Regions from separate parts of the Streptomyces zhihengii genome, predicted to be linked through region 1. Evidence: riboswitches for the same ligand, from Rfam matches in the RefSeq annotation. Region 1 holds a riboswitch; each other region holds the start of a gene.
The links. Region 1 has a riboswitch for cobalamin ahead of JE024_RS27030 (cobalamin biosynthesis protein). Riboswitches for the same ligand answer to the same signal wherever they lie in the genome.
Positions count from the first base shown of each region.

Region 2: another riboswitch for cobalamin. It lies ahead of JE024_RS02260 (GHMP family kinase ATP-binding protein); the one in region 1 lies ahead of JE024_RS27030 (cobalamin biosynthesis protein).
Region 3: another riboswitch for cobalamin. It lies ahead of JE024_RS12000 (ribonucleoside-diphosphate reductase subunit alpha); the one in region 1 lies ahead of JE024_RS27030 (cobalamin biosynthesis protein).
Region 4: another riboswitch for cobalamin. It lies ahead of JE024_RS31710 (energy-coupling factor ABC transporter permease); the one in region 1 lies ahead of JE024_RS27030 (cobalamin biosynthesis protein).

Region 1 covers NZ_JAFEJA010000001.1:6,349,182-6,356,656, forward strand. Annotated here, with positions in the region: gene JE024_RS27010 (cobyrinic acid a,c-diamide synthase CobB) at 1-1,057, opposite strand, end outside; gene cobO (cob(I)yrinic acid a,c-diamide adenosyltransferase) at 1,051-1,659, opposite strand; gene JE024_RS27020 (putative cobaltochelatase) at 1,659-3,704, opposite strand; gene JE024_RS27025 (cobyric acid synthase) at 3,748-5,265, opposite strand; gene JE024_RS27030 (cobalamin biosynthesis protein) at 5,262-6,227, opposite strand; cobalamin riboswitch at 6,318-6,459, opposite strand; gene JE024_RS27035 (hypothetical protein) at 6,609-6,830, opposite strand; gene JE024_RS27040 (inorganic phosphate transporter) at 6,843-7,475, opposite strand, start outside.
Region 2 covers NZ_JAFEJA010000001.1:527,647-535,121, reverse strand. Annotated here, with positions in the region: gene JE024_RS02285 (ferric reductase-like transmembrane domain-containing protein) at 1-67, shown strand, start outside; gene JE024_RS02280 (class I SAM-dependent methyltransferase) at 131-880, opposite strand; gene JE024_RS02275 (MFS transporter) at 877-2,166, opposite strand; gene JE024_RS02270 (ATP-grasp domain-containing protein) at 2,159-3,418, opposite strand; gene JE024_RS02265 (cysteine synthase family protein) at 3,415-4,437, opposite strand; gene JE024_RS02260 (GHMP family kinase ATP-binding protein) at 4,434-5,327, opposite strand; cobalamin riboswitch at 5,507-5,737, opposite strand; gene JE024_RS02255 (DUF1963 domain-containing protein) at 6,201-7,040, opposite strand; gene JE024_RS02250 (endonuclease/exonuclease/phosphatase family protein) at 7,118-7,475, opposite strand, start outside.
Region 3 covers NZ_JAFEJA010000001.1:2,934,761-2,942,235, reverse strand. Annotated here, with positions in the region: gene JE024_RS12005 (ribonucleotide-diphosphate reductase subunit beta) at 1-1,007, opposite strand, end outside; gene JE024_RS12000 (ribonucleoside-diphosphate reductase subunit alpha) at 998-3,352, opposite strand; cobalamin riboswitch at 3,490-3,614, opposite strand; gene JE024_RS11995 (GNAT family N-acetyltransferase) at 3,679-4,176, opposite strand; gene mctP (monocarboxylate uptake permease MctP) at 4,274-5,908, opposite strand; gene JE024_RS11985 (DUF3311 domain-containing protein) at 5,905-6,177, opposite strand; gene JE024_RS11980 (GntR family transcriptional regulator) at 6,455-7,219, opposite strand.
Region 4 covers NZ_JAFEJA010000002.1:902,257-909,731, reverse strand. Annotated here, with positions in the region: gene dhaK (dihydroxyacetone kinase subunit DhaK) at 1-47, shown strand, start outside; gene dhaL (dihydroxyacetone kinase subunit DhaL) at 133-747, shown strand; gene JE024_RS31715 (PTS-dependent dihydroxyacetone kinase phosphotransferase subunit DhaM) at 744-1,157, shown strand; cobalamin riboswitch at 1,328-1,554, shown strand; gene JE024_RS31710 (energy-coupling factor ABC transporter permease) at 1,584-2,285, shown strand; gene JE024_RS31705 (energy-coupling factor ABC transporter substrate-binding protein) at 2,282-2,707, shown strand; gene cbiQ (cobalt ECF transporter T component CbiQ) at 2,714-3,463, shown strand; gene JE024_RS31695 (ATP-binding cassette domain-containing protein) at 3,460-4,278, shown strand; gene JE024_RS31690 (heavy metal translocating P-type ATPase) at 4,736-6,721, opposite strand; gene JE024_RS31685 (ArsR/SmtB family transcription factor) at 6,794-7,144, shown strand; gene JE024_RS31680 (hypothetical protein) at 7,286-7,475, shown strand, end outside.

The DNA.
Region 1 (7,475 bases):
CCCCGCACATCGGCTTCCCGTCCAGCGACTTCGCCAGGTACAGCAGCCCCGCGCACTCCGCCGCCACCGGCGCCCCGGACCGCGCCAGGGCGGCCACCGCCCGCCGCAGGGGCTCGTTGGCGGACAGCTCGGGCGCGTACACCTCGGGGAAGCCGCCGCCTATCACCAGGCCGCGGGTGCCCTCGGGGAGCCGCTCGTCGCGCAGCGGGTCGAAGGCGGCCACCTCGGCGCCGGCCGCCCGGAGCAGCTCGACGTGCTCGGCGTACGAGAAGGTGAACGCCGCCCCGCCGGCGACGGCCACCACGGGCCGCTCCCCGCCCCGGGCACGCCCCGCGGCCTCCGGATCCCAGGGGGCGTCCGTGAGCGGCGGCGCGGAGCGCGCCAGCGCCAGCAGCGCCTCCAGGTCGCAGCCCAGGCGCACCTGTTCGGCCTGCGCCCGCACCGCGTCCACCGCGTCGGCGTGCCGCTCGGCCACCGGCACCAGGCCCAGGTGCCGCGACGGCGTGGCCACGTCGGCGGCCCGCCGCAGCACCCCCATCACCGGCACGCCGGACTCCTCCAGCGCCTCCCGCAGCAGGTGCTCGTGCCGGTCGGTGGCGACCTTGTTGAGGATCACCCCGCCGATCCGCACCTCCGGGTCCCAGGAGGCGAAGCCGTGCACCAGCGCCGCCACCGACCGGGACTGCGACGACGCGTCCACCACCAGCACCACCGGCGCCCGCAGCAGCTTGGCCACCTGCGCCGTCGACGCCAGTTCGCCCTGCCCGGCGGCCCCGTCGTAGAGCCCCATGACGCCCTCCACGACAGCCAGTTCGCAGCCGCGCGCGCCGTGCGCGAACAGCGGCGCGATCAGGGAGGTGCCGCACTGGTAGGCGTCGAGGTTGCGGCCGGGCCGCCCGGTCGCCAGGGCGTGGTAGCCGGGATCGATGTAGTCGGGGCCGACCTTGTGCGGGGACACGGCGAGGCCACGGCCGGCGAAGGCGGCCATCAGGCCCGTCGCGACCGTGGTCTTGCCCGCCCCCGACGACGGAGCGGCGATGACGAGACGTGCTACCACTCGATGCCCCGCTGGCCCTTCTGCCCCGCGTCCATGGGGTGCTTGACCTTGGACATGTCGGTCACCAGGTCCGCGAAGTCGATCAGCTTCTGCGGCGCGTTGCGGCCCGTGATCACCACGTGCTGGGTGCCCGGCCGCGCGCGCAGCACCTCGACGACCTCGTCGGTGTCGATCCACCCCCAGTGCAGCGGGTAGGCGAACTCGTCGAGCACGTACAGCTTGTGGGTCTCGGCCGCGAGGTCGCGCTTGACCTGCTCCCAGCCCTCGCGGGCCTTGTCCTCGTTGGAGGGCTCGCCGTCGGCGGGCGCCCGCTGGATCCACGACCAGCCCTCGCCCATCTTGTGCCAGGCCACGGTGCCGCCCTCGCCGCTGGCGCCCAGCACCTTCAGCGCGTTCTCCTCGCCGACCTTCCACTTGGCCGACTTGACGAACTGGAACACCCCGACCGGCCAGCCCTGGTTCCACGCCCGCAGCGCGAGCCCGAACGCGGCCGTCGACTTGCCCTTCCCGACGCCCGTGTGCACGAACACCAGGGGGCGGTTGCGGCGCTGGCGGGTGGTGAGTCCGTCGTCCGGTACGACGGTCGGCTGTCCCTGCGGCATTACGCGGCCCTCCTGGCGGCGGAAACTTCCCTGACGTCCCTGACGAGTCCGGCGATCGCGTCGGCGCGCAGCTCGTCCAGGGTGACGGCGGTGCCGCCGAGTTCGCCGGCGAGGGTGCCGGCCAGTCCGAGCCGTACATACCCCGACTCGCAGTCGACGACGACGGCCGCGGTGCCCTCCGCGGCGTGCAGGCGCGCGGCGCGCAGCGCCTGCCCGAAGGCGTCGCCCGCACCGGTCGCCCGCCCGTCCGTCACGATCACCAGCAGCGGACGCCGGGACGGGTCGCGCAGCCGCTCGATCCGCAGCGTCTCGTGCGCCGTCAGCAGCCCCTCGGCGAGCGGTGTGCGCCCCCCGGTCGGCAGGGACTGAAGGCGCGCGGCGGCCGTGTCGACGGAGGAGGTCGGCGGCAGCGCCACCTCGGCGTCGCGCCCGCGGAAGGTGATCAGCCCGACCTTGTCGCGGCGCTGGTAGGCGTCGAGCAGCAGCGACATCACCGCGCCCTTGACGGCGCCCATCCGCTGCCGTGCCGCCATGGAGCCGGAGGCGTCCACCACGAAGAGCACGAGGTTGCCCTCGCGCCCCTCGCGGGTCGCCTGCCGCAGATCGTCCCGGCGCACCACCAGCCCCGGCCCGCTGCGCCCGCGGGCGCGCTGGTGGGGCGCGGCGGCCTGCACGGTCGCCGCCAGGTGGAGCTTGGTGAGGGTGCCCCGCGGGCGGCGCGAGCCGGTGGTGCGCCCGTGCTCGGTCCGCGCGCGGGACCTGCGCCCGGCGGCGCCGTCGCCGAGTCCGGGCACGCTGAGCATCCTGGTGCGGAACGGCTCCGACGCGCCGACGGGCCGGCGTTCGCCGGGGCCGCCCGCCGGTGCGGGGGCGGGCTCCCGGTCGCCGGAGCCGCCGGCCGGGGCGTCCTGTCCCTGCGTCTGCGGCGGCACCCCGCCACCGGGGCCCCCGTCGGGACCGCCGTCACCGGGACCGCCGTCACCCGGGCCGTCGTCACCGGGTCCGGGGTCGGGCTCGGGGTCCGGGTCGGGGTCGTCGCCGGACTGTCCGAGCGCCTCGTCGAGCTTCGACTCGTCCAGACCGGGCGCGTCGAAGGGGTTGCGCCGCCTGCGGTGCGGCAGCGCGAGCAGCGCGGCCCGCCGCACGTCCTCCTCGGCGACCTCCGCCCGGCCGTCCCAGGCCGCCAGCGCGGTGGCGGTGCGCGCCATCACGATGTCCGCGCGCATCCCGTCCACCTCGAACGCGGCGCAGGTGGCCGCGATCTGACGCAGCACCGCGTCGCCGAGCACCACCTCGGGCAGCAGCTCCCTGGCCGCGACGATCCGCTCCCGCAGCGCCGCCTCCTCCGCCGCCCAGCGCGCCGCGAAGGCCGCCGGGTCGTCGTCGTACGCCAGCCGCCGCCGCACGACCTCGACGCGCAGCGCGGGGTCGCGGGAGGCCGCGACCTCCACGGTGAGGCCGAAGCGGTCCAGGAGCTGCGGCCGCAGCTCGCCCTCCTCCGGGTTCATCGTCCCGACCAGCAGGAAGCGCGAGGCGTGCCGGACGGAGACGCCCTCGCGCTCCACGTAGGACGCCCCCATGGCGGCGGCGTCGAGCATCAGGTCGACGAGGTGGTCGTGGAGCAGGTTGACCTCGTCCACGTAGAGGATCCCGCGGTGCGCCTCGGCCAGCAGGCCCGGCTCGAACGCCTTGACGCCCTCCGCGAGCGCCCGCTCGATGTCCAGCGCCCCGACCAGCCGGTCCTCCGACGCGCCCACCGGCAGCTCGACCATCGGCGTCGGGCGGCTCGCCGCCGCGCCCCCGGTGTGCGGCCCGTCCGGGCACTGCGGGTCCGGCGCCTCGGGGCGGCAGGCGAACCGGCACCCCTCCACCACGTCCATGGCGGGCAGCAGACCCGTCAGCCCGCGCACGACCGTCGACTTGGCGGTGCCCTTCTCGCCCCGTACGAGCACACCGCCGATCGCCGGCGACACGGCGTTGAGCAGCAGGCTCAACCGCATGTCGTCCATCCCGACGACCGCCGTGAACGGATAGGGGATGCTCATCGCCTGCTCACTCCTTCACTCGCTGCCTCGACGTCCATGACCTTCACCGTGCCGCCGGGGCACCGGGCGGGACGAACGGCAGTCCCTCCGGGGGCCCCTGCTCGATCAGCCGCAGCAGACCGTCCGTGTCCGCGTGCTCCTCGATCAGGTCGCCGAGCCGGTCGAGCTGCTCCTCGCGCAGCGCCCCGAAGGAGGTGTCGGGCGCGGGCACGAAGCGCCGCCCGGCCTGCGCCGCCACCTGCCGCAGGAACGCCCGGCGGAAGCCGTCGCTCTCCAGCGAGCCGTGCCAGTGGGTGCCCCACACCGAGCCCACCCGGCAGCCGTCCAGGAAGGGCTCGCCGCCGAGCACCTCGGCGACGCCGTGGTGGATCTCGTAGCCGTCGACGCGCTCGCCCAGTGCCTCGCCCACCGGCCTGGCCAGCGTCTTCTCGCGGGCGAACCGCACCCGCACGGGCAGCAGTCCGAGTCCTTCGACCTCGCCCGCCCGGGACTCGACGTCGTCCTCGATGTGCGCGCCGAGGGCCTGGAAGCCGCCACAGATCCCGAGCACCGGCCGCCCCTGCGCGGCCCGCCGGGCGAGCGCGGCGGCGAGCCCGCGCTCGCGCAGCCAGGCGAGCGCCCGGACCGTGCCGCGGGTGCCGGGGACGACCACGAGGTCGGCGTCGACGAGCTCCTCCGGCCGGTCCACGAAGCGGACCACGACGCCCGGTTCGGCGGCCAGCGCGTCCACGTCGGTGAAGTTGGACATCAGCGGCACGGCGCAGACCGCGACCCGGAGCACGTCCTCGCCGACCGGCGGCGCGACGACGGACTCGCGCACCGCGCCCCGCAGCGACACCCGCAGCCCGTCCTCCTCGTCGATGCCCAGCCCGTGCGCGTACGGCAGGACGCCGTAGGTCCGCCGCCCGGTCAGACCGTGCAGCATCTCCAGGCCGGGCTCCAGCAGGGTCACGTCGCCGCGGAACTTGTTGACGAGGTAGCCCGCGACCAGCGACTGGTCGGCCGCGTCCAGCAGCGCCGTGGTGCCGAAGAACTGCGCGAACACCCCGCCCCTGTCGATGTCCCCGACCACCAGCACCGGCAGCCGGGCGGCCCGTGCGATGCCCATGTTCACGATGTCGGTGCGCCGCAGATTGATCTCCGCCGGGCTGCCGGCGCCCTCGCAGATCACCGCGTCGTAACTCTCCCGCAGCTCCTCCAGGCAGGCCGTCACCGGCTCGAACAGCTCCTGCTGCCGGTTGCCGTGGTAGCCCCGGGCGCTCATCTCGCCGACGGGTCTGCCCATCAGCACGACCTGGCTGGAGCGGTCGCTCCCGGGCTTGAGCAGCACGGGGTTCATCAGCGCCGTCGGCTCCACCCGGGCGGCCTGCGCCTGCATCGCCTGCGCCCGCCCGATCTCCGCGCCCTCGCGCGTCACGAACGAGTTCAGCGACATGTTCTGGCCCTTGAAGGGCGCGACCTTCACGCCCCGCCGCACCAGCCACCGGCAGATCCCGGCGGTCACCACGCTCTTGCCCGCGTCCGATGTCGTCCCCGCGACCAGCAGTCCGCCGCCGCTCATGTCCGCCTCCCCCTCGTCGCCGCGCGGACCAGCCGCGCGCCCGCGCAGACGGCCAGCGTCAGCACGCCGACCCGGCGCGACAGCCGCACCGCCCGCTCGATGTCCCCGAACTCCACCGCCCGGCCGCCCCCGTTGAGGACGGGCCGGTGCTCGACGCGCCCCGCGTACGACAGGGTCCCGCCCAGCCGTACGCCGAGCGCCCCCGCGAACGACGCCTCCACCGGGCCCGCGTTGGGGCTCGGGTGCTTGTCCGCGTCGGCCCGCCAGGCCCGTACGGCGCCCCGCGGGTCGGGGCCCGCGAGCACCGCGAGCACCGCGGTGAGCCGCGCTCCGGGCCAGCCGGCCACGTCGTCGAGGCGCGCGGAGGCCCAGCCGTAGCGCAGGTACCGGGGCGAGCGGTGGCCCACCATGGCGTCCAGGGTGTTGACCGCCCGGAAGCCGAGCAGCCCCGGCACACCGGCGACGGCGCCCCACACCAGCGCCCCGACGACCGCGTCGGAGGTGTTCTCCGCGACGGACTCCACGACGGCGCGGGCGATCTGCGCCTCGTCGAGCGCCTGCGGGTCGCGGCCGCACAGATGGGGCAGCCGGGCGCGGGCGGCGCCGAGGTCCCCGGCCGCGAGCGCGTCCCCGACGGCGCGCGCCTCGCGCCCCAGGGTGGTGCCGCCGACGACGGCCCAGGTGGCGGCCGCGGTCAGGGCGACGGATGCGGCGGGGGAGCGGCGCACCGCGCGCGCGGCGAGCAGGCCCGCGCCGATCGCGCCCCCGGCGCACACCGCGGTGTGGAGGACGCCCCGGCCGCGGTGGTCGCGCCACAGCAGCCGTTCGACGGCGCCGGCGGCCCGTCCGAAGGCGGCCACGGGGTGTCCGCGGCGCGGGTCCGCGAGCAGCAGGTCGGCGGCGAGACCGGCGGCGGCGCCGCAGGCGAACACCCGGTCCGCAGATGTGCGTTCGGCACCCATGGGGTCAGCGGCCCCCGGGGTGGGAAGGGGCGGGCAGGGCTGAGCCGCGGCCGGGCATGACGACGAGTCCTCACTCAGGGTCCGCGCCCTGGTTCGACGTGACCGGCGGTGAGAGTTCCTGGCTCCCCGGGAGGTTCCCCGGGTCACAGTGGCGGGACCGCGCCGGATTCGCACCGGACTTCCTCTGCTGCCGCCGTATTGGCCCCGGCAGTCCACCACGCCCGCGTACGCCCGTCAACTCACCCTTGACCTGCGACGGGACAGTGTGCCGAGGCCCACACCGCGGACAGCGCGGAAGCCGGGCGCGACGGCACCGCGGGGGTGCCGCCACGCCCGGCTCCCGGACGTGTCACGGGCCGCTCGCGGCCCGGTGTGCGGTCGTCAGTCGACGACCAGGTAGATGCCGAACGCGACGGCCACCGCGCACAGGGCGAAGCAGACGTACGCGCCGGTGCGGGCCAGGGCCACCGAGCCGCCGGAGGCCGTGGCCGACTCCTGCTTGCTGAGGCCGATGATGCCCAGGGTGAACAGGCCCACCAGGGCGACGGTGGCGACGAGGCTCACGCCGAACACGGAGCCGAGAGCTGCCCAGTCGATCTTCATGCTGCTGCTTCCTTACACCGTGGCCGGACGGGCCGGCTCGGTCTCGGCCGGCTCGGACGCCGGGGCCGGGATGGTGGTCTTGAACTCGCCAGCGGGCGGCGGGGCGACGGCGGCCATGGCGGTGGTGACGACACCCGCCGGCTCCTCCTCGCCCGGCTCCACGTCGTTGACGTTGGTGTGGTCGACGACCTGGCGGCGGGAGACGAGCCAGATCGCGAGGCAGGACGCCACCAGGAAGACGGCGACGACGGCGACGCCCCAGTCGCCCTGCTTGGTGACGAACTCCGAGGCCGCGGCGACCAGACCGGCGGCCGGCAGCGTCAGACCCCAGGCGACGAACATCCGGGTCGCCGTGGACCAGCGGACCACGCCGCCCTTGCGGCCGAGGCCCGCGCCCATCACGGCGCCGGAGCAGGAGTGGGTCGTCGAGAGGGAGAAGCCCAGGTTGGAGGAGGCCAGGATGACGCTCGCGGCGCTGGTCTGGGCGGCGAAGCCCTGCTGCGGCTGGAGGTCGGTGAGGCCCTTGCCCATGGTGCGGATGATGCGCCAGCCGCCGAGGTAGGTGCCGAGCGCGATCGCGACACCGGCGGAGACGATGACCCACAGCGGGGGGTTCGAACCGGGGGCGAGCACATTGCCGGCGAC
Region 2 (7,475 bases), 5.8 Mb from region 1:
GGACGGCGGCAGGCCGCGGCCCGCCGATCCACCGGCGGCGGCACTCCACGAGCACGAGGACGGCTGAGCGGGCCCACGGAGGAAGGACGAGGGGCGCACGGACCGAGTCCGTGCGCCCCTCCGGGCGTCGTCAGGCCGTCCGGACAGCCCGCACGAGGAGGCGTTCCGCGTCCTGGTCGTAGGGGCGGCCGTCGAAGCCGCCGTACACCTCGACCTCGCCGAAACCGGCCTCGCGGACCATGGCCCGCAGTTCGACGGCGCTGTAGACGAACCACACGAGGCTCGCCCGCGTCACCCGCTCACCGCGCACCAGCACCCAGTCGCTCCGCAGCCGGGCCCAGTCGTCGAGCACCGTGTCCGTCTGCACCATCAGGTCGTCGCCGCGCTGCACCACCTTCGGCGGGACGACCTTGCGCGCGAGCAGCTCCTTGCCCGCCACGTCGAGCACCAGGGTCCCGCCCGGGACCAGGGAGTCGTGCATGGTGCGCAGCACCCGGGCGTTGTCGGCCGGGTCCTCGAAGTAGCCGAAGGACGTGAACATGTTGAGGACCACGTCGTACCGGCCCTCGGCCCGGTACTCCAGGACGTCCGCCTCGGTGAACCGGGGTGCCACGCCCGCGTCGGCGGCACGCTTTCGTCCCCGTTCCAGCAGTGCCGCGCTGCGGTCCACACCGGTCACCTCGATGCCCCGCAGCGCCAGGGGGACGGTGAACACTCCGGGGCCGCAGCACAGGTCGAGCACACGTGCCCCGGCGGGGAAGGACAGCAGGGGGGAGGTGTCGAGGAGTTCCCCGGCCTGGGTGTAGCGCTGCTCGGAGAAGAGGAAGTCGTAGAACTCGATCCAGAAGTCGTCGTCCTGGAATCCGCCGGTGTGCGTCATCGGGGATCGGGGTTCCTTTCGGTGGGTGGCCGGAGGGAGAGCTCGGTGGCGTCGGTGCCGGTGCCGTCCTTCGGGCCGGCGTGGTCGGTGGGCATCGGGTCGGACCCGCGCCACAGGGGGAGCAGCAGCAGCGGCAGGACCAGGCACTGGGCGGCGGCGACGAGCCAGAACCACCCCGTGCCGCCGCCCTGTTCGGCGAACCCGTAGAGCTGTCCGCCGAGCACCCCGCTCGCGCACGCGCCGAGCCCGGCGGCGAGCCGCTGCTGCCCGAAGACCACCGCGTCGGAACGCGGACTGCGGGCCAGCGCCTCCAGGTCGTTCTTCAGGAAGAGGACGATGTCGCCCAGGGTGATCAGCGCGCCGCCGGCCAGCAGGGCGGGCCGTGTGCCGAGGGAGAGCACCGCGAGGCCCGCCGCGAGCCCGGTGAACCCGGCGGCCAGGGCGACCGGGTAGGGCATGCGCCGGATCAGTCCGGAGGCGGGCGGCTGCACGACGATCACCAGCACGAAGCAGAGCAGCAGCACGAGGCTGTAGAACGAGGCGGACGCCCGCTCCACCGCGTACACGGCGAGATAGTGCTGGAAGTGGAAGTAGAGGTAGAAGGCCAGGGCGTTGGCGGCGAACGGCAGCACGGCGATCCCGGTGAGGAGGCCCTGCCGGGGGCCCTCCGAGGCCGGCCGGTCGCCCCCGGACGACGCCGGCAGGCGCGCGTGCCCGAGGGTCACCACGGCGAACAGAGCGGTCACCGCGAGGAACAGCGGAGCCGGTGACGACAGCACGAAGGGCCCCGCCACCAGCGGCCCCACCGCCATCCCGGCGTTGAGCGCGGCGTTGCCCGCCGACAGGAACACCGGGCGCCGTTCCTCGTCGACGCCGTCCACCAGGTACGCCTTGTTCGCCGGCAGGTACAGCGCCGCCCCGCAGCAGGTGAGGATCAGCGCCCCCACGGCCAGCGGCGGCCAGCGCAGCGCCGCGAGCAGCCCCACGAAACCGGCCGTCCGGATGACGAGTGCCCAGGTCATCGTTCTCCGCAGCCCGATGCGCTCCGCCACCGCGCCGCCGACGACACCCCCGGAGAACTGCACCAGGGATGCCGCCGCGAGGACCACACCGACCGCGCCCAGCCCCATGCCGAGGCGTTCGTGCAGGAAGACCGACATGAACGGCAGCACCATGAAGCTGCCGAGCGGGATCAGGAACGAGCTCAGCAGCAGGAAGCGCAGCGGGCCGCCGAGGGACGCGAGGGTCGCCCGCAACGGCCCGCCGGCCGCGACGCGTTCAGCCACGGACCGGACGCTCCGCCGGTGTGTCGCCGGGGATCGCCTCGGTGAGCACCCGCACGGTGTTGGCCGCCGCGACGGCGCGGTGGGTGGCCAGTTCCGCGGTCTCCGCCTCCGCGTAGACGATGCCCGCGTATCCGCGGCTGTCGTCCAGATGCTCGATCCGGTCACCGGCCTGCTTGACCGGATACCAGACGGGCGACCCCGGCAGGTCCGCCAGCCGGTCGAGGCCCTCGACCCCGGTGAACACACCGGGCCGTGCGGGGTAGCCGAGCACGAAGGCGACCGCCGGCCCGCCCGGCAGGTCGGCGTCCATCAGGCGCGGCCGGCGGCCGAGCGCCGTCTCCGCCATCGCCTCGTAGACGTTGTATCCGAGCGCCCGGCACATGCCCTCGCCGACCAGCGCACCGCCGATGCGCGGGTTGATCTCGATCACCTCGGGCCCGTCCGACGTGAGCGCGAACTCCACATGGGCGAACCGGTCGGTGTACCCCACGGCGGCGAGGACGCCGTCGAGCCAGCGCTCCAGCTCCGCCCTGCTCCGCTCGGGGAAGGCGACGGGGAAGGCGGTGATCTCCTCGCGGAAGCGGGGCTCGGGGGACATCAGACGGCTGGAGACGCCCAGCAGGCGGGTGGAACCGTCCCAGGTCAGGGTCTCGGCACTGTAGACGGGACCGGCGAGGTAGGGCTCGGCGAACAGCTCGCCCTTGAGCTGCCCTTCGGCGGCCTCCCGCAGGGCGGCGTCCAGAGCGCCCTCGTCCCGGACGAGCCAGACGTTCTGGCTGCCCGTGCCGGCGGTGTCCTTGACCACGGCGGGGAATCCGGTCTCCTTGGCGACCAGCGCGGCGAACTCCGCCGGAGCGGCGTCCGGCGCCCGGACCGCCCGCGAGCGAGCCAGCCCCGCGGTGTGCAGCAGGTCGCGCACCGCGGCTTTGTCGCGGCACAGCCGCAGCACGGCGGGGTCCAGCCCCGGAAGCCCGAACCGGGCCGTCAGCTCCGCGCCCACCAGCATCCAGGTGTCCGTCGAGCCGATCAGTCCCCGCAGATCCGGTGTCGCCGCGAGCAGCGCCGCGACGGCCTCCGTGTCGAAGGTGTCCACCTCCGTCACGTCGACGGCGTCCGCGGGCAGCCGGTCGAGCTCGTAGCGGTAGTAGGACGGGTCGCGGGTCAGCAGCCGCAGCCGCTCGCCCAGGGCGTCGGCGGCACGGACCAGATGGCCCAGGCCGAAGGAGAGCGATTCCAGGCAGACCAGGGTCACGCTGCGGATTCCTTCCAGTGCGCGGGGCAGGGGGTGCGGTTCCACGCCATGGTCGACCAGGGCATGGCCATGTCCTCGGGGGAGCCGACCTCGACGGGCTTGAGGAGCGTTGTGTCGAGGGCTTCGGCGTGGCGCCGGTAGACGCGTTCGACGTAGCGGTGCCCCGTGTCGGCGCCGACGACCAGGTGCGTCTGGTCGGGGAGCCGCCGGGTCTCGTGGACGGCCGCGAGGTAGGCGGCCCCGGTGGAGAGCCCGGCGAAGACCGCGTGGTCGCGCAGGAGGGCCACCGTCCCCGCCATGGCGTGGGTGAAGTCCATCCAGTGCAGGGAGTCGTACAGGTGGTGGCGCACGTTGTCGAAGACGATCGACGAGCCGATTCCGGCGATGATCGCCTCGGGATCGTGGTGGTCCTGGCTGCCGAAGGTGACACTGCCGAACGGCTGCACGCCCACCAGGCGCACGGACGGGTCGTCGCGTCGCAGGTGTTCCACCAGCCCGCCGGTCGACGCGCCCGATCCGACGCCCCCGACGACCGTCAGGGGCCGGTCCGGCAGGGCGGCGGCCACCCGGTCGGCAACCTCCTGGTATCCGAGGTAGTGCACGTCGTCGTGGTACTGGCGCATCCAGTGGGCGTCCGGCCGCTCCTCCAGGTAGGCCCGCACCCGCCGCACCCGTAACTCCTGGTCCAGCTTGAGGTTCCGAGAGGGCCGGACCTGCTCGACCGTGGCGCCCAGGACCTCCAGCTGGGCCAGGGTCGTGGCGTCCACGGTCGTGGACGCCACGATGTGGCAGCGCATGCCGTACCGGTGGCAGGCGAGCGCCAGGGCGTAGGCGTAGATGCCGCTCGAACTGTCGACGAGTGTCTGCCCCGGCGAGACGGTGCCCCGCTCCAGGAGGTGGCGGACGGCGGCGAGCGCCGAGTAGATCTTCATGGACTCGAACCGGAGCAGGACCACGGAGTCCGTCAGGCGGACCAGGTCGGGACGCTTGACGGCGTCTGCGACGTGCGGATGGATCACGCGAAGCCTCCTTGGGCGAACGTGCACGGGTGTCCGAGGGAGCGGTAGAACGCGGAGAGTTCTCCTTTGAGGGAGGGAGCGGGCCGCCGGGCGAAGAGGTAGCCGACGAGCGAGCCGGTGTGCGCGACGAAGACGCCGTCCGCGCCGAACTCCTCGCGGTGCGCCAGCACCGCCGAGAAGGTCCGCTTGGGCAGGGCTTCCTGGGAGAGCACGGCGCTGGTGGTGGCCGCGCGGGCGACGGCGGGCGCGTCACCGGTGGAGAACCCCTTGAGCAGGTCCGTCAGGCAGCGTTCGTACTCGTCGCCGCGGCGCCGGTAGTGCCGGAGCAGCACCGGTGTGGTGGCCGAGGTGTCGACCGTTCCCGGCTCCGTCACGAAGGCGGTGTGGAAGACCGTTCCGGTGCCCAGCCGGCGCACCACCCGGTGGCGTGCGCTCAGGTACAGGGCGAACTCCTCGAGGAAGACACTGTCCGCGCGTTCGATCGAGGCCAGCACATCCCTCACCGCGTCCGGGTCCTCCGGCAGCGCGAAGACCCGGAACAGACAGCGCAGCGCCGCGACGATGTCGGCGGTGGAACTGGCCATCCCCACCCCGACGGTGAGATCACTGTGGGCGCTGAGGCGCCCGGGCGGCAGGGTGCGCCCCGTACGCTCCAGGAACAGGCGCACGGCCCGTTGTGTCTTCTCGCCGAGCGGGAGGGATCCGGGCAGCGGCCCGGGACCCCCCTCCGGGGTGAAGTGGACCCAGGAATGCCGGTCGAAGGGGAAGGACACCACGGCGATGTCCGGGTCCGGCCCGGCTCGCAGCGGGCCCTGGTAGAGCTCTCCGAGGGTGCCGTGGCAGACACCGGTGAAGCCGCGGCCCAGCGGAGCGGCATCGGGCGTCAGCATGGGGTGAGGTGTGCCGTCCGGACCGGCACGGGCCGGTCGTCGAGGTGTGCGGTGGTCACGCCGTGTCCTCTCTCGTCGGCCGGACCCGGGGGTTCGGGGCGGCGAGAGCGCACGCGTGAGCGCACGGTTCCAGCGCACCACCGGCCCAACCCACGAGGCCGCAGCGAACAGCGCGTGCCGGTGGCACGCGCGCAGTGGCAGGTCTTCGGACTCGTGGGCGTGCAGGACGGGCGACTGCCCGGTTCCTGCGCCTACCGGCCGTCGCTTCCCGGGGTCCCGCACGACCCCCAGTGCTGATGACGGCTTTCGATCCCACTCACCGCTGCGGGACAGTCCCGGATTTCCACCGGGTTCCCTCTTGCGACGCACCGCCTGGCCGGCGGTGCGAACCGACTGCGCGGATCAGCGTAGGTGGCCTGTTCGTGTCGCGACAGAGCGCCCCCGAGAATGTCTCGTTGTCACCGGTGACACGCCGTGAGCGAACGGGTGGGGCGGAAGTGACGGTGACGGTGTGTCAGTCCGCCCTGCGCGTGCGCGGCGTACCTGAACGGCCCAGGCCGTCCCGTACCCGGACACGCCCGGCAGCCCCGGCTGACGCAGAGCGTCCGCCGCACACGGCGACGGGTCGCGGAGAACGGCGCCTCTGCGCCAGTCGCGCGACCGGTGGCACTGCTCCCCTCGCGCGCGTGCTGCTGTGACGCACGCCACTGCACCTCCCGGGAACCCGCCCGTGGCACCGGCCGACTTCTGGTGTGGACCCAGCAGGAGCGACCGGGGAGGTGCGTGTGGGACGGCATGCGAGCGGACGGCCGCCGCCTTCGGGCGTCGACCGGTCCGGGACGGTGTGACGTCAGGGCCTCGGCAGCCGGAGCCTCACAGCGGGCCCTCGAAGAACCCCAGCACGCCGGCCCGGTCGAACTGCCGTGCCGCCACGTCCTTCCTGGCGATCGGCCAGTACACGTAGCCGTCGATGTGGCCGCTCCACTGGGCGAGCAGCGCCCAGTCCTCGGGGCCGGGCTGTTCCCACGGGCCGGCCGTCCCGGGCACCGCCTTCCCCGCGGCCAGCGCCGCCCGCGCCGCGGCCCCGGTGATCGGGTCGGCCTCGCCGTAGGAGTCCGTGGAGTAGCCGTCGAGCTGCAGGTGAGTGCCTGCCAGGCGCCCCCAGTCCTCCTCCCGCACCTGCGACCACGCCGCGCGCAGATCCGCGGCACGGGGGTGTTCGTCCGGGTCGAAGAGCACCGAGTTGTCCGGCAGGGACACATCGTGACCCAGCCGCAGATCCCCCTGGAGGAGGGAGTCCATGTCGTTCAGCGGGTGGCCCCACGTGCCGCCGTCGCCGCCGTGGCGTTCCTCGACGGGTGTACCGGCCGGGACGTACACGGCCCTGCCCGATGCCTCTGCCTCGTCGTGGTCGATGTGGGCGAACAGCAGGAGCCGGCCGTCAGGCGGCAGCGGGAGACTCGTCGCGCGCTCCGGTATCGCCGCGAGGTCCAGGGACGCGATCAGGCGCAGCCGGTCCGGGACCTGGGGGGCGTCGGCGGGCAGCAGCACGGGGCCGCCCAGGCGCCCGACGACCGGACCGTCGATGTCCGGGGCCAGGGTCACGCACGGGCGGGCGGCGGCCAGCCACCTCTCGACGTCCGCGGACGGCACGCCGCGCGCGAGCGCCTTCTCGCGGACTCGATCCAGCTTTTCGATCATCTCGGGACGCATACGAGCAACCTAGCGGCCGGTACCGACAGCAGACCTCGGCCGGACGGCGTCGCGCCCCTCGGAGATCACCTCCGGCGTCACAGTCGCAGTGCCGCCATCACCGGCAGGTGGTCGCTGCCGGTGGCCGGCAGGTTCCAGGCGGCGCGTGGGGTGATGCCCCGGAGCAGGATCTCGTCGATGCGGGCCACCGGGTGCGCGGCAGGCCAGCTGAAGCCGAATCCGGCGCCGGACTCGGCCTGGGCGGAGCGCAGTCGGGAGGTGACCGGGGACAGCCCCCGGTCCCCGACGGTGCCGTTGAGGTCGCCCACCACGACGACCCGGGGGAGCGGCTCGTCGTGCAGGGCGGCGGCGAGGCGCAGGGCGGCGGAGTCGCGCGCCCGCGTGCCGAAGCCGGCGGGCGACAGCCGCACCGACGGCAGGTGGACCGCGTAGACG
Region 3 (7,475 bases), 3.4 Mb from region 1:
AAGGCGACCGAGCCCTCCACGGCGACCTGGTAGGCCGAGGGGCGCCGCTCGAAGAAGTTCGTCAGCTCCTGCACACCCTGCAACTCCATGAACGAGAACGGGTTCTCGGACCCGTACACCGGAGCGAAGCCGAGACGCGTCAGCCGCTGGTCCGCCACGCACTGGAGGTACTCGCGCATCGATGCCGTGTTCATGCCCGGCAGTCCGTCGCCGCACAGGTCGCGGCCGAACTGGAGCTCCGCCTCCACGGCCTCCTTCAGCATCTCGGTGACCTGGCGGCCCAGTTCCTCGTCGAAGAGTTCCGGCTCCTCCTTGCGGACGGTGTCGACGACCTCGAAGGCGAAGTTCATGTGCATCGTCTCGTCCCGGAACACCCAGTTGGTGCCGGTCGCCAGACCGTGCAGCAGCCCGCGGGAGCGGAACCAGTAGACGTAGGCGAAGGCGCCGTAGAAGAACAGGCCCTCGATGCAGGCCGCGAAGCAGATCAGGTTCAGCAGGAAGCGGCGGCGGTCCGCCTCGGTCTCCAGCCGGTCGATCTTCTCCACGCTGTCCATCCAGCGGAAGCAGAACTCCGCCTTCTCGCGGATGGACGGGATGTTCTCCACCGCGGCGAAGGCCGCCGAACGGTCCTCGGGATCGGGCAGATAGGTGTCCAGCAGCGTCAGATAGAACTGGACGTGCACGGCCTCCTCGAAGAGCTGACGGCTCAGGTACAGCCGCGCCTCCGGCGAGTTGATGTGCTTGTACAGCGTCAGCACCAGGTTGTTCGCCACGATCGAGTCGCCCGTCGCGAAGAACGCGACCAGCCGGCCGATCATGTGCTGCTCACCGGGGGTGAGCTTGGCGAGGTCGGCGACGTCCGAGTGGAGGTCGACCTCCTCCACCGTCCAGGTGTTCTTGATCGCGTCCCGGTAGCGCTCGTAGAAGTCGGGGTAGCGCATCGGGCGCAGCGTCAGTTCGAACCCGGGATCCAGCAGGTTCTTCTCGGCGGGGGTGGTCACTGGCATGCCTCGCAGGACTCGGGGTTTTCGAGGGAGCAGGCGACGGCATCCTCGGGTGTCGCCTGCGCGGGTACGGGAACGGCGGCGGACGCGGCGCGGGCGATCCGGGTCGCCGGGCGCGAACGCAGGTAGTACGTCGTCTTCAGGCCCTGCTTCCAGGCGTACGCGTACATCGACGACAGCTTGCCGATGGTCGGCGTCTCCAGGAACAGGTTCAGCGACTGGCTCTGGTCCAGGTACGGAGTCCGGGCCGCGGCCATGTCGATCAGGCCGCGCTGCGGGATCTCCCAGGCCGTGCGGTACAGGGCGCGGACCTCCTCGGGCACCCACCCGAAGCCCTGGATCGAGCCGCCCGCGTCACGCAGCGCCTCACGGGTCTGCGCGTCCCAGACCCCGAGCGCCTTCAGCTCGTCCACCAGGTACGAGTTGACCTGGAGGAACTCCCCGGAGAGCGTCTCGCGCTTGAAGAGGTTGGAGACCTGCGGCTCGATGCACTCGTAGACGCCCGCGATCGAGGCGATCGTCGCCGTCGGCGCGATCGCCAGCAGCAGCGAGTTGCGCATGCCGGTGGCGGCGATCCGGGCGCGCAGCGCCTCCCACCGCTCGGGCCAGGCGCGCTCGGTGCCGTAGTGGTCGGGGTGCAGCACACCGCGCGCGGTACGGGTCTTCGACCAGGCGGGCAGCGGGCCGTGGCGCTCGGCGAGGTCGGCGGACGCCTCGTAGGCGGCCAGCATGATCCGCTCGGCGATCCGCGTCGACAGGTCCCTCGCCGCGGGGGAGTCGAACGGCAGCCGCAGCTTGAAGAAGACGTCCTGGAGCCCCATCGCGCCGAGGCCCACCGGGCGCCAGCGGGAGTTGGACCGCCCGGCCTGCTCGGTCGGGTAGAAGTTGATGTCGACGACCCGGTCGAGGAAGGTGACCGCGGTCCGCACGGTCTCGTCCAGCCGCTCCCAGTCGATGCCGCCCGCCGCGGTGTCCACGAACGCGCCCAGGTTGACCGACCCCAGGTTGCACACGGCCGTCTCGCCGTCGTCGGTGACCTCCAGGATCTCGGTGCACAGATTGGACGAGTGCACGACCCGGCCCGCCTCCGCCGTCTGGTTGGCGGTGCGGTTGGCGGCGTCCTTGAAGGTCATCCAGCCGTTGCCGGTCTGGGCGAGGGTGCGCATCATCCGGCCGTAGAGGTCGCGCGCGGGCAGCGTCCTCGTGGCGAGGCCGGCCGCCTCGGCGGCGCGGTACGCGGTGTCGAAGGCGTCGCCCCACAGGTCGACCAGCTCGGGCACGTCGGCGGGCGAGAAGAGCGACCACGTGCCGTCGGTCTCCACCCGCCGCATGAACTCGTCGGGGATCCAGTGCGCCAGGTTGAGGTTGTGGGTGCGCCGGGCGTCCTCGCCGGTGTTGTCCCGCAGCTCCAGGAACTCCTCGATGTCCGCGTGCCAGGTCTCCAGGTAGACCGCGGCCGCTCCCTTGCGCCGGCCGCCCTGGTTCACGGCGGCGACGGAGGCGTCGAGCGTCTTGAGGAACGGCACGATGCCGTTGGAGTGCCCGTTGGTGCCCCGGATGAGCGAACCGCGGGCGCGGACACGGGAGTAGGAGATGCCGATGCCGCCGGCGTGCTTCGACAGCCGCGCGACCTGGTGGTACCGGTCGTAGATGGAGTCCAGCTCGTCCAGCGGGGAGTCCAGCAGATAGCAGGACGACATCTGGGGGTGGCGGGTGCCCGAGTTGAAGAGGGTGGGGGAGGACGGCAGGTATTCGAGCCGGCTCATCAGCCGGTACAGCGCGCCGACCTCGTCCAGGGCCCGCGGGCCGTCGTCCTCGGCGAGACCGGCCGCGACCCGCAGCAGGAAGTGCTGGGGCGTCTCGACGACCTTGCGGGTGAGGGGGTGCCGCAGCAGGTAGCGGCTGTAGAGGGTGCGCAGGCCGAAGTAGCCGAAGCGGTCGTCGGCCACCGGGTCGATCAGCGCGTCCAGCCGGGCGGAGTGCCGCGCGACGAGGGCCGCCGTGCGGTCGGCGATCAGGCCCTCGCGGTGTCCCACCGCAACCGACGCCGAGAACGACACGGCACCCTCGCCCGCGGCCTCCTCGGCGATGGCACGGGCCAGCAGCCGGGCGGCGAGCCGGGAGTACGCCGGGTCCTCGGAGATCAGACCGGCGGCGGCGTCGACGGCCAGGGAGCGCAGCTCGGCCTCGTCGGAACCGCTGTGGCGGCCGCGCAGCGCGGCGGCGGCGACCCTGCCGGGGTCGGTGTCGGGCAGGTCGGCCGTCAGCTCGGTCAGGGTCCGCAGCAGTGCGGTGCCGGGGCCGTCGTGCTGCGTGGCCGATACCGGATCGGCGGGCGCGATGGTCACGGTGGTGCTCTCCCTCGCTCGGCTCCGAACGGCGCGAGGAGGTGGCAGGGCCGTGGCGGGACATGCCGGGACGGCACCGCGCACGGCGTCCACCGGCCCAACCGCGAGGCCCGGACGTCTGGGCACCCGGATCGGTCGAGCCGGGCGCACCGTCGGCAGGTCCTCGGACTCGCGGGTACGACAAAGCGCACCACAGCACACCGTTGCGGGACAGTTCCGGATTCGCACCGGATTCCCCTGCGGCGACAGCGAGATGAGCATACATGTGGGGGCGGGGTGCTGAGTGTGCCCCCACATGTTGTGTCCCCGGCGTGCCGCCGAGGGGTTCAGAGCTCCAGCGCGTACGTCAGCAGCGGAACCGACGGGATGGGCGACCAGTCGCGATCGGGGGTGCGGACGAAGCCCATCCGGCCGTACACGCGGTGCGCCGTGTGCATCGCCGACTGCGTGGACAGCACCAGCCGCGCGCGTCCCAGCGCCCGCGCCCGGTCCACGCAGACCCGCACCAGCGCCTCGCCCGCGCCCCGTCCGCGGGCCTCCTCGGCGACGGCCAGGGTGCGGAACTCGGCCTCGCCCGGCCCCGCGACATCGGCGTAGGGCCCGGGCTCCGGGACGAACGCCACACCGCCGAGGAGCCCGCCGCCCTCGTCCACGGCGACGTAGACCTCGGTGTGCGCCGCCCGCCCCGCGACGTCCCGCAGGACCTCCAGATAAGGGTCCTCCTCCCCGAAGTCGAGGAGGCCGCCCCGCAGGTACGCCTGCGCCGTCAGTTCCCCCAGTGGCCCGTACTCGCCCGGCTCGATCCGCCTGATGGTGATGTCCATGCCGGGCAGTGTGCATCAGGCGACGGCGGAGGGCCGCCGCATTTCCCCGCGCGGGCGCGGGGTGCGACGGCCCTCCCATGGCCGGTGGAGCGGTGGTTCAGTGACCGCCGGGCGCACCCGCGGTGGCGGGCGGGAGCTCGGTCTTGACGCCCGGGTCGCCCGAGTCCGCGGTGTAGTCGGACGGGCTGGTCTCGTCGACGCCGTCGGGGGCCTTCAGGGCCCGCAGGACGAAGGTGAGGACCACGGTGACCACGACGTTCAGCACGAAGGCCGTGAGGCCGATGTAGCCGATCTCGCCGATGCCGGGGATCTCGGCCGAGGAGCCGCCGAAGTGCTTCTGGGTGGGGCTCGCGACCCCGTAGGCGGCGGCCGTGCCGTAGACCATGCCGACGGCCCAGCCGCCGATCAGCGCCCAGCGGTGGAACCAGCGGGTGAACAGACCGCCCACCAGGGCCGGGAAGGTCTGGAGGATCCAGATGCCGCCCAGGAGCTGGAAGTTGATCGCCACCGTCTTGTCCATGGTGAGGACGAAGGCGAGGGCGCCGACCTTGACCAGCAGCGAGACCAGCTTGGAGACCTTGGTCTCCTGGGCCGGGGTCGCGTCCGGCTTGAGGAAGTCCTTGTAGATGTTGCGGGTGAAGAGGTTCGCCGCGGCGATGGACATGATCGCGGCGGGCACCAGCGCGCCGATGCCGATCGCGGCGAAGGCCACGCCCGCGAACCAGTCGGGGAACATGTTCTCGAACAGCTGCGGGATGGCGAGCTGCCCGTTGGCCACGTTGACGCCGGCCGCGATCGCCATGAATCCGAGCAGCGCGAGCAGGCCCAGCATCAGCGAGTACAGCGGCAGGATCGTGGTGTTGCGGCGGATCACCTCACGGCTGCGCGAGGAGAGCGTCGCCGTGATCGAGTGCGGGTACATGAACAGCGCCAGTGCGGAGCCCAGGGCGAGGGTGGCGTAGCCCCAGTGCCCGGCGTCGCCGGGCGCGAGCGCGCCGACGGGCTTGCCGGTCGCCTCGTTGGTCTGCGAGAACTTCTCGCTCGCCGCGGAGAAGATGGCGTCGAAGCCGCCGAGCTTGATCGGGATGTAGATGATCGCCACGGCGATCACCAGGTAGATCAGGGTGTCCTTGACGAAGGCGATGAGCGCCGGCGCCCGCAGACCCGAGGAGTAGGTGTACGCCGCGAGGACACCGAAGGCGATCAGGATCGGCAGGTCCTTGATGAACCAGTGGGTGTTCTCGCCGCCGCCCACGCCCATGACGTCCAGCACGGCCTGGATGCCGACGAGCTGGAGGGCGATGTACGGCATGGTCGCGAGGATGCCGGTGACGGCGACCGCCAGCGACAGACCCTTGGAGCCGAACCGGCCGCGGACGAAGTCCGAGGTGGTCACGTAGCCGTGCTTGTGGGAGACCGACCACAGGCGCGGCAGGAAGGTGAAGATCAGCGGGTAGACCAGGATGGTGTACGGCACGGCGAAGAAGCCGGCCGCGCCCGCCGCGTAGACGGCCGCGGGGACGGCGACGAAGGTGTACGCCGTGTAGAGGTCGCCGCCGAGCAGGAACCAGGTGACCCAGGTGCCGAACGAGCGGCCGCCGAGGCCCCATTCGTCGAGGCTGTTCTCGTTCTCCGCCTTGCGCCAGCGCGCGGCGAGGAAGCCCATGACCGTGACGGCCAGGAAGAAGAAGATGAAGACGGCGAGTGCGACGCCGTTCACGCCGTCCTTCACTTCGACGCACCTCCCTTGCGGGCGCGCTGGTCACGCTGCCACAGCACGTAGGCGACCATGGTGAGCGCGGTCGAGATCACGACCCAGGCCATCTGGTACCAGTAGAAGAACGGGATGCCGATGAGGACCGGTTCGATCTTCGCGTAGGAACCGACCCAGAGCATCGCCACGAAGGGCGCGATCAGGCACAGGGCGATGACCACACGCACGGGGGTGACGACGGGTGGTTCGGTGTTCGGCGCAGGTGGCGCCTCGGGCTCTGCTGACATGTGGCTCCGTCCCCTCACTGGTTCCACGGATCACCTTGCGTAACGGGCAGGAAATCTAAGGGACGTGTGCCCTCCACGGAACCCCCGCCCGGATAACGGACGGATGACGACCACTGGGCGCTCCAGGGGGACCGCTGGGCGCTCCGGAACGACCGTTCGTCCGCGGTGTTTTCCCTGCCGGCGCCGGGTGCGGCCGCCGAACGGCGACAGCCACGCCGGTGGGGCGTGGCTGTCGGGGTGCCCGTCGGGCGGGCGGGGGGAGCGAGGTGCGGCCGGGTCAGTCGGTGGGCCGCTTGAGGCGGGCGACGAACTTGTAGCGGTCGCCGCGGTAGACGGAGCGGACCCACTCCACCGGCTCGCCCCGGGCGTCCAGCGAGTGGCGCGAGAGCATCAGCATCGGCAGGCCGACGTCGGTGCCGAGCAGCCCGGCCTCGCGGGGCGTGGCGAGGGAGGTCTCGATGGTCTCCTCGGCCTCCGCGAGGTGCACGTCGTACACCTCGGCGAGGGCGGTGTAGAGGGAGGTGTACTTGACCAGGCTGCGGCGCAGGGCGGGGAAGCGCTTCGCGGACAGGTGGGTGGTCTCGATCGCCATGGGCTCGCCGCTGGCCAGCCGCAGGCGCTCGATGCGCAGCACCCGGCCGCCGGCGGAGATGTCGAGGAGCCCGGCGAGGGTGTCGTCGGCTGTGACGTATCCGATGTCCAGCAGCTGAGACGTGGGCTCCAGACCCTGGGCGCGCATGTCCTCGGTGTACGAGGTCAGTTGCAGGGCCTGCGAGACCTTGGGCTTGGCGACGAAGGTGCCCTTGCCCTGGATCCGCTCCAGCCGGCCCTCCACGACCAGTTCCTGGAGGGCCTGGCGCACGGTGGTGCGGGAGGTGTCGAACTCGGCCGCGAGGGTGCGCTCCGGCGGTACGGGGGTGCCCGGGGGAAGGGTTTCGGTCATGTCGAGCAAGTGCCGCTTGAGCCGGTAGTACTTGGGCACGCGCGCGATGCGGGTGCCTGCTCCGCCCTCGGGCTCCGTGCCATTCCCGTCCGAGGTCATGGCCTGCCTTTCCGACTGCTGCGCTCGTGCCGTCACCGGCTCCTCCGTCTGTCGCGGCTCACATGGTGGCACGGACCGCTCACGGGTCGTCGCCCTCCCTCAGGTGTCGGTCCTATAACGGACACGACAGCCCTTCTTATACACCCTTGACACCCCTAAAGGTCTAGGCCAAGCTCCCGGTACTGGTCTAAACCATTAGAGACCAGGTCCCAGCCCCAGGGCAGAATCTGGCGCAAGTCCGTCAAGTGCTGCGCGA
Region 4 (7,475 bases), on a different contig from region 1:
TGTGGGACGCGCCGGTGCAGACGCCCGGGCTGCGCTGGGGCCGCTGAGGTCCCGGGTCGCTGAGCGCGGGCGGCTGCGTCCCGCGCGACAGGCGGCGAAGGGCCGCACATCCGACACGACGAGGGAGTTCCTGTGCTCGACACCGCCTTCTTCCGGCGCTGGCTGGCGCTCGCCGCCGCGGCCGTGGACCGGGAGGCCGACCGGCTCACCGAGCTGGACTCGGCGATCGGTGACGCCGACCACGGCAGCAATCTGCGGCGCGGCTTCGCCTCCGTCTCCGCCGCCCTGGACGCGGAGCCCCCGGCGACCCCGGGCGCCGTGCTCGTCCTCGCCGGACGGCAGCTCATCTCCTCGGTCGGCGGCGCGTCCGGACCGCTGTACGGGACGCTGCTGCGCCGCACCGGCAAGGAACTCGGGGACGCGACCGAGGTCGCTCCCGGGCGGCTCGCCGAGGCGCTGCGCGCCGGCGTGGCGGCCGTCGCCCAGCTCGGCGGGGCGGCGGCGGGCGACAAGACCATGCTGGACGCGCTGGAACCGGCGGTGGCCGCGCTCGGTGACACGACGGAGTCGTTCGCCGCGGCACGGGACGCCGCCGAGGCGGGCGCGCAGGCCACGGTGCCCCTCCAGGCGCGCAAGGGCCGGGCCAGCTATCTCGGGGAACGCAGCATCGGGCACCGGGATCCGGGGGCGACGTCGTCGGCGCTGCTGATCGCCGCCCTCGCGCAGGCGGCGGAGGAGGAGGCGTGAGCGGCGGGGACGGCCTGGTCGGCATCGTGCTCGTCTCGCACAGCGCGCGGGTGGCCGAGTCCGTGGCGGAGCTCGCCCGGGGGCTCGCGGGCGGGGGCGCGCTCGCGCCGGTGGCGCCCGCCGGCGGGACGCCGGACGGCGGCCTCGGGACGAGCGCCGAGCTCATCACCGCCGCCGCATCCGAGGTGGACGGCGGGGCCGGTGTGGCGGTCCTCGTCGACCTCGGCAGCGCCGTGCTGACGGTGAAGGCCCTGATCGCCGAGGGGGACGAACTGCCCGCCGGGGCCCGGCTGGTGGACGCGCCGTTCGTCGAGGGCGCGGTCGCCGCGGTGGTCACGGCCTCGGCCGGCGGGGACCTCGACGCCGTGGCGACGGCGGCGGCGGAGGCGTACGGCTACCGCAAGGAGTGACCGGGCACGGCGCCTTTCCGGCGGGCGCCCGGCCTCTCCCGGCGGCGCCTCGCGGCGGGGCGGCGCCGGGGAAGGCCCCGGCGGAGGGCGCGCGGCGCGCGGGGCGGGCGCGCGAGGGGTCGCGGAGAGCGCCCGGCCGGGAGCGGCTTGTGAGCCCGCTGGTCGGGGGACTACTGTCACGGGGCCTTGGTGTTCGGGAAACCGGTGCGGAACCGGTGCGGCCCTCGCCACTGTGATCGGGATGTCCGGCTCCACCTCCCCCTCCGGGGGAAGCCACTGGGACACCGCGGGAGACCGCGGCGCCTGGGAAGGCGGAGCCGGGTGTGACGTGTGCCCGGAAGACCTCCGGACACCGACGCCCGTCAGCCAGGAGACCGGCCAGGGTGCGTTGTCCATCCACGAGGTGCTGGAGAGGGTCTCCCAACCATGCATATAGCCGAGGGGTATCTGCCCCCGTTGCACGCCGTCGCCTGGGGCGCGGCGTCCGCCCCGTTCGTCGTCCACGGTGTCCGCGCCCTGACCCGTGAGGTCAAGGCCCATCCCGAGTCCACGCTGCTGCTCGGCGCCTCCGGCGCCTTCACGTTCGTGCTCTCGGCGCTCAAGATCCCGTCGGTGACGGGAAGCTGCTCCCACCCCACCGGCACCGGACTCGGGGCGATCCTCTTCAGGCCGCCGGTGATGGCGGTGCTCGGCACCATCACGCTGCTGTTCCAGGCGCTGCTGCTGGCGCACGGCGGGCTCACCACGCTCGGCGCCAACGTCTTCTCGATGGCGATCGTCGGGCCGTGGGCCGGCTACGCCGTCTACCGGCTGGCGCGCCGCGGCGGCGCGCCCCTGATGGTCGGCGTGTTCCTCGCGGCGTTCACGGCCGACCTCGTCACCTACTGCGTGACCAGCGTCCAGCTCGCGCTCGCCTTCCCCGACCCGGGCACCGGTTTCCTGGGGGCGCTCGCCAAGTTCGGCGGGATCTTCGCGGTGACGCAGATCCCGCTGGCGGTCAGCGAGGGGCTGCTGACCGTGCTGGTGATGCGGCTGCTCGTCCGGTCCAGCAAGGGCGAACTGACCCGTCTGGGCGTGCTGGTGACCGGTGGCGCCCGCGGCGCCGCGAAGGAGGCGGGGGTCCGATGAGCCGTAACGCGAAGATCAACACGCTGCTGGTCCTGATCGTGGTGGCGCTGGCCGTCCTGCCGCTGGCCCTCGGGCTCGGGGACCACAAGGAGGAGCCGTTCACGGGCGCCGACGCGCAGGCCGAGACGGCGATCACCGAACTGGAGCCGGACTACGAGCCCTGGTTCTCGCCCCTGTACGAACCGCCGTCCGGCGAGGTGGAGTCCGCGCTGTTCGCCGTCCAGGCGGCGCTCGGCGCGGGCGTCCTGGCGTACTACTTCGGGCTGCACAAGGGGCGCCGCCAGGGGGAGGCGCGCGCGGCGGCGGCCGCCGCCGCGGATCCCGGCGCGGGTGACGCGGGTGACGCGGGTGACGCCGCGTCCGGCGGGGCCGGGGTCGCGGACGGCACCGCGCCCGGCGGCAGCACGACGGCCGCTTCCTGACCGGCGGTGCTGCCGATCGACGCGGCGGCGCACAGCAGTCGCTGGCGCCGCCGCCATCCCCTGGAGAAGGCCGTCCTCGGTCTCGGCCTGACGGTCACGGCCGTCTGTCTGCCGCCCTGGCCGGGCGCCGTGCTCGTCGCGGCGGCGACCCTCACGGTGCTGCTCGGCCCGGCCGGCGTCGCCCCGCGGCAGCTCTGGCGCGCCTTCCGCGTCCCGCTGGGCTTCTGTGTGACCGGGGCCGTGCCCCTGCTGTTCGCCGTGGGCGGGCCGCAGGGCGCGGTGTCGCTCGCGCCCGGCGGGCCCGCGCACGCCGGGCAGTTGCTGCTGCGGACGTCGGCGGCCTCGCTCGGCGTGCTGCTGTTCGCGTTCACCACCCCCGTGTCGGACGTGCTGCCCCGGCTGGTGCGCGCGGGGGTACCGGCGCCCGTCGTCGACGTCGCCCTGGTGATGTACCGGATCACCTTCCTGCTGCTGGACTCCGTCGCCCGGGTGCGCCAGGCCCAGGCCGCCCGGCTCGGCGCGACCAGCCGGGCGGCGGCGTGGCGTTCGCTGGCCGGGCTCGGGGCGACGGCGTTCGTCCGCGCCTTCGACCGGGCGTCGCGGCTCCAGACGGGCCTCGCGGGACGCGGCTACGACGGCACCCTGCGGGTGCTGGTGACGCGCGCGGCGGTGTCCCGGCCGTTCCTCTGCGGTGTCGCGGGGCTGCTCGCCGCGATCGTGCTGCTCACCCTCGCCCTCGAAAGGTACGTCCTGTGATCGTCCAGCTCGTCGACGCCCGTTACGCCTACGAGGACGGCCCGTTGGTCCTCGACGGGATCGGCCTCGCGCTCGCCGAGGGCCGCGCGACGGCCCTGCTCGGGCGCAACGGGAGCGGCAAGACCACCCTGCTGCGGCTGCTCACCGGCGGCCTGCGGCCCGCCTCGGGGCGGCTGCTGCTGGAGGGCGAGCCGGTGACGTACGACCGGGCCGGGCTGACACGGCTGCGCACGACGGTGCAGCTCGTGGTGCAGGACCCGGACGACCAGCTCTTCGCGGCGTCCGTCGGGCAGGACGTGTCCTTCGGGCCGATGAACCTCGGCCTGCCGGAGGAGGAGGTCCGCGCGCGGGTCGGCGAGGCGCTCGCCGCGATGGACATCGAGTCCCTGCGCGACCGCCCGACGCACCTGCTCTCCTACGGGCAGCGCAAGCGCGCGGCGATCGCGGGGGCGGTGGCGATGCGGCCGCGGGTGCTCGTCCTGGACGAGCCCACCGCGGGGCTCGACCCGCACGGCCAGGAGCGGTTGCTGGAGGTGCTCGACGGACTGCGGCAGGCGGGCACGACGGTGGTGATGGCCACCCACGACGTGGACCTCGCCCTGCGCTGGGCCGACGACGCCGTCGTCCTCGCCCCGGGCGGCCCGCGCACCGGCCCGGTCGCCGAACTCCTCACCGACCAGGCCCTCCTGGACACGGCCCGCCTCCGCCGCCCGTGGGGCACGGCGGTGACCCACCTCCTCACGTCCCACGGCCTCCTCCCGCCGGGCACACCCGGCCCGCGCACGGCGGAGGAGGTGTCGGGGTACCTGCCGTAGGCCGGGGGCCCGCCGGGGCGGGGGCTGCCCGGTGAGGTTCGCCCGCCTTGGCAGGCGCTTCCGCCCGGATGGGGGCCCGCCGGGGCGGGGGCTGCCCGGTGAGGTCTGCCGCCTTGGCAGGCGCTTCCGCCCGGGTGGGGCTGCCCGGATGGGGCCCGCCGTGGGCGGGGGCCGCCCGGTGGCGCTCCGGCCCGGACGGGGCCTGCCGCAGGCCGGCGGGCCGCCGCAGGCGGTTCCAGCGCAGGCCGGGCAGTCGGCCTGCGGCACGCGGCCGGCGGGCACGGCGTTCCCGCCGCAAGCGGATCCCGCTCAGGGGGCATCGCCAGGCGAGGGCCTTGCCGCAGGCCGGGCAGCCGCCCGCGGCCCGCGGCCCGCGGGCGCGAGGTGCCCGCCGCGGGCGCAGGTGTCCCGCCCAGGCGGCCCCCGCCCCGGCGAGGGCCCGCCGCCGGCCGCGGGATCAGCGCGGGACGGCGGGCGCGGCCGTGTCGTCGGTCGCCGGCAGGGCCGGCCCTCCCCACTCACGATCCCTCAGCAACCGGACCCCGTTGAGGGCCACGAGGATCGTCGAGCCCTCGTGGCCCGCGACGCCGAGAGGGAGCGGGAGGTGGCCCACGAGGTCCCAGGTCACCAGTCCCGCGATGCAGACCGTGGCGATCACCAGGTTCTGGACGACCAGGCGGCGGGCGCGCCGGGAGAGGGCCACGACGGCGGGGACGGCCGCCGCCTCGTCGCGGACGACGACCGCGTCGGCGCTCTCCATCGCGAGGTCGGAGCCCACGTGCCCCATCGCGATGCCGGTGTGCGCGGCGGCGAGCGCCGGGGCGTCGTTGACTCCGTCGCCGACGACGAGCACCGTGTCCCCGTCCCGCTGCCAGGCGCGGACGGCGGCCACCTTGTCCTCGGGCAGCAGTCCGGCGCGTACGTCCCGGATGCCGGTCTCGGCCGCGACGCGACGCGCGGCGCGCGGGTTGTCCCCGGTCAGCAGGGTGGGCGCGCGGCCGGTGAGCCGGGTGAGGGCGGCGACGGCGGCGGGGGCCCCGTCACGGAGGCGGTCGTCGACGGCCAGGACGGCGGCGGGTGTGCCGTCCACGGTGACGGCCACCGCGGTGCGGCCCGCGGCCTCGGTGGTCTCGGCCTCCGGGCAGCCGCCGGGGATCAGCGCGGCGGGGCTGCCGACCCGCACCTCGTGCCCGTCGACGCGCGCGGACACCCCCCGGCCGGGCACGGAGGCGAAGGCGTGCGCCTCGGGCAGGTCGAGTCCGCGTGCGCGGGCGGCGGCGACCACGGCCCGCGCGAGCGGGTGCTCGCTGGCGAGTTCGGCCGCGGCGGCGAGGGCGAGCGCCCGGTCCCCGGCGGTGCCGTCGAGCGGCAGGACCTCCGCGACCCGCGGCGCGCCCTCGGTGAGGGTGCCGGTCTTGTCGAGGGCGATCCGGTCGGCGGTGCCCAGCCGCTCCATGGCGGCGGCCGACTTGACGAGGACGCCGTGCCGTCCGGCGGTGGCGATCGCGGAGAGCAGCGGCGGCATGGTGGCGAGGACGACCGCGCAGGGCGAGGCCACGATCATGAAGGTCATCGCGCGCAGCAGCGTGCCGGTGAAGTCGGCGCCGAGCGCCAGGGGCACGGCGAGCAGCGCGAGGGTCGCCACGACGACGCCGGTCGACCAGCGCTGTTCGACCTTCTCGATGAAGAGCTGGGTGGGGGCCTTGGTGGCGCTCGCCTCCTCGACGAGGGCCACGATGCGGGCGATGACGGAGGCGGAGGGGTCGGCGCCGACCCGTACCTTGAGCGAGCCCGTTCCGTTGAGGGTGCCGGCGAACACGGGGTCGCCGGGGCCCCGGTCGACGGGCAGCGGTTCCCCGGTGATCGTGGCCTGGTCGACCTCGCTGGCCCCGTCGAGCACGGTGCCGTCGGCGGGCAGGCGTTCCCCGGGGCGGACGAGGACGGTGTCGCCGGTGCGAAGGGCGGCGGCGCCGACGGTCTCCCCGTCACCGGTCACGGGGTCGAGGCGCAGCGCGCGGGCCGGGGCGAGGTCGAGGAGTCCGCGTACGGAGTCGGCGGTGCGCCGGGTCGCGAGCGCCTCCAGGGCGCCCGAGGAGGCGAAGATCACGATGAGCAGGCCGCCGTCGAGGAACTGGCCGATGGCCGCGGCGCCGAGGGCGGCGGCCACCATCAGCAGGTCGACGTCGAGCGTGCGCGCGCGCAGGGCGCGGACGCCCTCGCGTGCGGGCTCCCAGCCGCCCGCCGCGTAGCACACGGCGTACAGCGGTCCCCAGATCCAGGCGGGGGCCCCGGCCAGGTCGAGCGGGAGGGCGCAGAGGAACGCGGCGGCGGCGAGGGCGGCCCAGCGGACCTCGGGCAGCTCGGCGGCACGGGTGCGGGCGGCCGCCGCGACGGGCGGGGGCCCGGAGCGCGGCGGGGCCACCGGCGAGGTGGAGGAAGCCATGGCCCCAGACCATACAGGAACGCATGAACAGGTCTTCATTCATTCGATCGGATGCGCGACTACGATGGGCCCATGGGACACGGAGTCAGCGGCACCACACCGGCCGCCCACCTCGACGCGGACTCCGCGGCCACCATCGCGGCCACCCTCCAGGCCCTGGCCACGCCGTCCCGCCTGATGATCCTCACCCGTCTGCGGCAGGGCCCCTGCGGTGTCACCGAGCTGGCGGCGGCGGTCGACATGGAGCAGTCCGCGGTGTCCCACCAACTGCGCCTGCTGCGCGCCCTCGGCCTGGTCACCGGCACCCGCCAGGGCCGGCGGATCGAGTACAGCCTCTACGACAGCCATGTGGCGCACCTGCTCGACGAGGCGGTCTACCACATCGAGCATCTCCGGCTCGGCGCCCGCGACCTGCCCGGCTGACGGGCGGCCCGCGCCCCCGGCCCATCGGCCCCCTTGAAGTGGCAGGCGCCCGGGGGCCCTCCTAGCGTCGTTGCCGTCGAGGTGCGCTGTCGCCTCCGTGGAACCGCTCCGCGGCTGCGCCTCGGGAACCGGAGACGCCTCATGCACCCACGGCTCGCCTCCCTGTGCCTCCTCGTGCCGGCCCTCCTGGCGGGCGCGGTTCCCGCGGCCCGTGCCGAACCGGACGGCGACATCACGTCGTTCGCGTACAGCGTCTCGCCCGCCTCCGTCGCCCCGGGCGGCACGGTCTCGCTCACCGCCACCGAGTGCGCCTCCGCGACCGTGACCGTGA